Solitalea canadensis DSM 3403: one gene and its partner. Each later gene encodes a partner of the first gene's protein in a complex. Links are inferred from orthologs where the notes say so. Each region holds a gene or a part of one and is shown on either strand. Other genes may lie near its edges.

The links. Proteins that work in one complex are often made in the same cells at the same time.
Region 2: SOLCA_RS03820 (region 1) and rpmI share a complex: the UniProt entries of both Bacillus subtilis proteins name them as parts of the 50S ribosomal subunit. The link is inferred for Solitalea canadensis DSM 3403 from one-to-one orthologs.

Annotation. Positions count from the first base shown.
Region 1 is NC_017770.1:960,118-963,147, forward strand. Bases 15-2,966 are described here. They hold SOLCA_RS03820 (type B 50S ribosomal protein L31), read left to right. Parts: upstream 15-1,342; coding sequence 1,343-1,591; downstream 1,592-2,966. Other genes in these bases: mce (methylmalonyl-CoA epimerase), read left to right, coding at 215-616; SOLCA_RS03815 (GNAT family N-acetyltransferase), read left to right, coding at 724-1,158; SOLCA_RS23895 (helix-turn-helix domain-containing protein), read left to right, coding at 1,697-2,122; SOLCA_RS03830 (IS3 family transposase), read left to right, coding at 2,122-2,966. Also shown: more of SOLCA_RS03830, read left to right, coding at 2,967-2,988. UniProt on the Bacillus subtilis protein: While neither of the L31 paralogs is essential, this protein does not seem to function as the main L31 protein.
Region 2 is NC_017770.1:2,394,620-2,397,372, forward strand. The notes cover bases 79-2,753. They hold rpmI (50S ribosomal protein L35), read right to left. Parts: upstream 1,679-2,753; coding sequence 1,478-1,678; downstream 79-1,477. Other genes in these bases: SOLCA_RS09930 (hypothetical protein), read right to left, coding at 79-407; SOLCA_RS23950 (DUF4352 domain-containing protein), read right to left, coding at 437-733; SOLCA_RS09940 (hypothetical protein), read right to left, coding at 715-930; rplT (50S ribosomal protein L20), read right to left, coding at 1,023-1,367; infC (translation initiation factor IF-3), read right to left, coding at 1,703-2,230. In the rest of the region: more of SOLCA_RS09930, read right to left, coding at 1-78.

The DNA.
Region 1 (3,030 bases):
AACACAAATATTTTTGATTTGTGTTTTTAATCACGTTTTCTTTGTTTGATTTTTACTTTTGCCTTACATTTTTTATGATGTTTATAAGGTGGAAAAATAGAATCAAACTTATAACATCATTAGTCAGCAATAGTTTTGCTGCATTCACAGAATTTCGAATTACAAAGTTCAACCTCAACTTAAATCTTTATTTTACCATAATATCAATAAATCAATGCTACGAATTGACCACATAGGAGTTGCCGTTAAAGACCTTCAGTCTTCCACTAAGTTATTTGAACAACTTTTAGGAACACCGAGCTATAAAACAGAATCAGTTGCCTCAGAAAAGGTTACTACTGAGTTTTTTGAGATAGGAGAGAGTAAAATTGAGTTATTGTTGGCGGAAAGTGAGGATAGTCCCATCGCAAAGTTTATTGAAAAACGGGGAGAAGGCATTCATCACATTGCTTTTGAAGTGGAAAATATTGAGAACGAAATTGAAAGACTTAAAAATGAAGGATTTCAGTTTATTGCCGATCATCCTAAAAAAGGAGCTGACAATAAATTGATTTGTTTTCTGCACCCAAAATCAACGAATGGTGTGTTGGTTGAATTATGTCAAAGTATTTACTAATTAATCCAAAATAAAACTCGCCGCCCTGCCGTTTAGTTCTATATAACTATAATAGAAGTTGCTGTTCTCATAGTAGAACTGTAACTTAAATCTAAATTTTACCCACGTTGATCTGGAAATTAAAATCGTTTGAGGAGCTGAATGTAAATGAGCTGTATGCAGTTATTCAATTGCGTGAAGATGTATTTATTGTTGAACAAAACTGCCCGTTTTTAGATTGTGATGGCAAAGACCCGCAATGCTGGCATTTAATGGGTTGGGCTGATGGTAAATTGGCAGCGTATACACGGATTGTACCCCCTGGAGTTATTTTTGATACTGCCTCAATTGGTCGTGTGGTAACTAGCAGAGAATTTAGAAGACATGGAATCGGAAAAGAATTGATGGAAAAGTCAATTGAAGAAGCCGAAAACTTAGGTTATAAAAACCTGACCATAGGAGCTCAATATTATCTGTTAAAGTTCTACCAAAGCTTCGGCTTTAAGGAGTTTGGTGAAATTTACCTGGAGGATGGAATTGAACATGTGCATATGAAGAGATGATTTTTTAGTCCGTGGTCCATAGTCCATAGCTTGACGTCTGAATTACTGTATAAATAAAAACTTAAGTAATATACTATGGACTATGGTCTATCGACTATGGACACTATTAAGAAAAGTAAATATAATTTGCACATCATATTGCAAAGTTCTATATTTGCACCTCATTTAAAAATTAAGTGCGAAAATGAAAGCTGATATCCACCCAAAAAATTATAGATTAGTAGTGTTCAAGGATATGTCGTGCGATTACGCATTCCTTACTAAATCAACTGTTGATACTAGAGATACCATCGTTTGGGAAGATGGAAATGAATATCCATTAGTAAAATTAGAGATCTCTGACAAATCTCACCCGTTCTATACTGGTAAGATGAAGTTAGTAGATACTGCAGGTCGTATCGATAAATTCAAAAACCGTTACGCTAAAAAATAGTTCCGGTTTACATGATATAAAAAAGTCCACTAATAGTATTGGTGGACTTTTTTTATTTTTGAAGTGTCCCGTCCTGAAATAGCGATACACAAAAAAAGAATCGTTATGGAAACCAAGCATTATGAGAAACGAAGTCAACGAGATTACAGTATGTCGTTTAAGCTTCAAGTCGTACAGGAAGTAGAACAAGGAGAGTTATCCACCACAGGGGCCCAGCGTAAGTATGGAATCCAGGCCCGTTCCACCATAGTGAATTGGTTACGAAAATATGGTAACTTGGACTGGGAAAATCAAACACCTTCGAATATGCCTAAAACCCCGGAGCAAAAGATTCTGGAACTTGAGGCCAAGGTAAAACTGCTGGAGAAACAGAAAGCCACCCTGGAGCGTCAAGCCTATGTAGCTGACAAGAAAGTGATCATTTTCGATATGATGATCGATCTTGCTGAACAGGAATATAAAATCGACATCCGAAAAAACTTACCACCCGAACAATCGATCGATTTAAAGAACAAAACCAAGAAACCTTAGTGTTTTCCTGTCATTTGTTCGGGATAGACAGACAGGTTTATTACCGTAAACTCAAAAGAAAGGCCATCAAACAACATAAGGCAATGAAAGTGATGAATCTGGTAAGGAGCAAACTAATGCACATGCCCAGGCTGGGCGGAAAGAAGTTGTACTGTTTATTGAAGGAAGACCTAAAAGCGCTAAAAATAGGGCGAGACAAGCTTTTTGACATCCTTAGGGCTAACCATTTACTAGTGCCTCCTAAGCGGAGCTATCTGGTTACTACCAATTCGCATCATCGGTTCAGGAAGCATTCCAATCTTATTGCAGAGATGGAAATTCATCGACCCGAGCAGGTATGGGTGTCAGACATTACTTACATTGGCAAACGAGATAAGCCTTGTTACCTGAGCTTGGTTACCGATGCTTATTCAAAGAAAATAATGGGTTATTATGTAGCCGACAACCTGAATGCGGAAAGCAGTTTACAAGCATTGAAAATGGCTATTAAACAACGAGTGTATAAAACAGCACCCTTGATCCATCATTCAGACCGAGGGCTTCAATACTGTGCCCAGGACTATCAACATGAATTGATCAGTAATAAGATAAAATGCAGCATGACCCAGCATTCCGACCCGTATGAGAATGCTGTTGCTGAACGGGTAAACGGTATATTAAAACAGGAATTTAGGATTGATACTCATTATCTGGACTTAAAGACAATGAAAACTATTGTAAAAGAGTCTATTGATATTTATAACAATCAACGTCCGCATTATTCCAATTTTATGCATACGCCTAATCAGATGCACCAGCAAAATGAAATTAAAATGAGAACCTATAAAACAAAAACTAGCAGCAAACTTGAATTTGCTGCTAGCTAAAATTGTACTTTTATTTACCTTTAATCCTGTATCATTATTCCA
Region 2 (2,753 bases), 1.4 Mb from region 1 along the record:
ACATAGGCAAATAAATTCTTTACAGTTAACTGATAAGGTTCATTAAAATCTTTCCGAACAACACCATATTCACCATTTTCTTGCTTTTCATAAACATCAGTACTGTCGCCGCCAAAATGCTCCTCCTTTATGATTTTCTCTTTGAAAACAAACTTAAAGTATCCCCATTGAGGGGCTTCAACATTGATAATCAAAGCAGTATTCCCTTTGTCCCCATAATCATAGGAAACATCTTCATTCAATTCGTTAAACTGATCATCCGATGGACGGATATAATTAACGCTGACTTCCTTACTCCCTATTTTTCCTTTGGCTTTATCATTTATTGCCTTGCTTTTACTGTGAGAGTGCTCACACGAAGAAATAAGTACGGTAGAAAATAAAAATAATAGATAATAATATTTCATATTAGTAGATAAGAGATGTAATAAAACGCTTAATTAGCAGCACTTGTTATAGTTGGCATGTATTCAATTATAACCGGCTGATTGTTAACAAATAAAAACTCAGGTATTTGTTCTTTTGGAAATAAAAAAACTAGTTTTCGACTTTTGGTCGAATTCTCTTTAATGGAGGATTCAATATTCCCCCACATGTTTACCGGATCTGTTAGCATAGAAAACTGCACTTTATATTTTGTTTTACTTTTAACGTCTAGCAAGTAAAAATTATCAAAATTCAGGTCCTGTTTCCGGTCGCTTTTGTTAGTTATTGTTAGGTAAATAATACAAATTTTTCATTTTTTCCCGCTCTATAATAACCACTCCCTGTTGAGATAGTACTTCCTTCTTCAACTCTATCGATAGTTAAATTTATATCACTATTATATTGGTAGTTAGTAATTTTTGTTTGACGGGTGGTATAGCAAGATGTTAAAAAAACACCAGTAAGCATAAAAAGCAGATATTTCATTTGATTAATATCTATCATATTAAACTTTAAACTAATTACTGTTGTTACAAAAACAATAAAAAAGCCTGTTAGAGAATTCTAACAGGCTTTATATTAATTTTAAACTTGAATTACTTCACGGCGTCAACAACTGCCTTAAAAGCTTCAGGATTATTCATAGCTAAGTCAGCAAGAACTTTACGGTTCAAACCGATATTTTTAGTGTGAATTTTACCCATGAAAGCAGAGTATGACAAACCATGCTGACGAACTCCAGCGTTGATACGCTGAATCCATAATGCACGGAATTCGCGTTTTTTAACTTTTCTGTCACGGTATGCATATTGCAAACCTTTTTCTACGGTGTTTTTAGCAACCGTAAATACTTTACTTCTTGAACCCCAGTAGCCCTTGGCTAATTTCAGGATTTTTTTTCTGCGACGGCGAGCCGCAACAACGTTAACCGATCTTGGCATTTTTTACGTTTTTTAGTAGTCAGCGTCCTTTGTGGAACTTATGTCAACTCTCGTTGACGAGCTGAATCCTTGGTTAATTAATTAATTTAATAAATCTGGATAAGATCAACTTATTTACCAATACAAAGCATGCGTTTTACGTTACCCATGTCTGCTTTATCAACTAAAGCTGCTTGAGTAAGGTTACGTTTTTGCTTAGTAGTTTTTTTGGTCAAAATATGGCTTTTGAAAGCACATTTTCTTTTGATCTTACCTGTTCCAGTTAAGCTAAAACGTTTTTTAGCGCTGGAATTGGTTTTCATTTTCGGCATTACTCGTCTTTATTTAGTTTAAAATTATTTCTTGTTTTTAGGAGCAACGATAAGGAACATACGTTTACCTTCTAATTTAGGTAACTGTTCAACCTTACCAACTTCCTCTAAAGCCTGAGCGAATTTTAATAATAAAATTTCTCCTTGCTCTTTGTAAACAATCGCGCGACCTTTGAAATGTACATAAGAACGTACTTTATCTCCTGCCTCAAGGAATTTAATCGCATGCTTTAATTTAAACTCAAAGTCATGATCATCCGTATTCGGTCCGAAACGGATCTCCTTAATAACAGTTTTTTGAGCGTTTGCTTTAATTTCCTTTTGTTTTTTCTTCTGCTCGTAGATGAATTTATTATAATCTGTAATTCTACAAACAGGAGGAACAGCATTAGGTGAAATTTCAACAAGGTCAAGTCCCAACTCCTCAGCTAGCTCTATGGCTTTTGCTAAGGTATAAACACCTTGTTCAACATTTTCGCCTACAAGTCGAACTTCATCGACACCACGAATATGTTCGTTAATTCTGTGTTCTGCCTGTTTTCTAACCGGCATAGGACGGGCACCACGTGGGCCTCTGCCAAAACTTTGCTGTGCTATAGGTTTAACCTCCTAAATTAAATTGCTGTTTCTGTTTTAATTATCTCAACAAACTGATCAAGTGTGAGTGAACCTAAGTCACCGGCACCGTGTTTACGCACTGAAACGGTATTTTCTTCTTGTTCTTTCTCTCCTACGATCAGCATAAAAGGGATTTTTTTAATCTCGGCATCTCTGATTTTCTTGCCAATCTTTTCATCCCTATTATCGATTAAGCCGCGAATATCGGAAATATTTAAGTTTTCTGAAAGTTTTTTTGCATAATCAGCGTATTTTTCACTGATCGGCAAAATGATATATTGTTCTGGCGTTAACCATAATGGGAAGTTTCCTGCGCAATGTTCAATCAATACGGCAACAAAACGCTCCATTGAGCCGAAAGGTGCACGGTGAATCATAACCGGACGGTGTTTTTGATTATCACTACCGGTATATTCCAATTGGAATCGTTCCGGCAAGTTATAATCTACCTGAATGG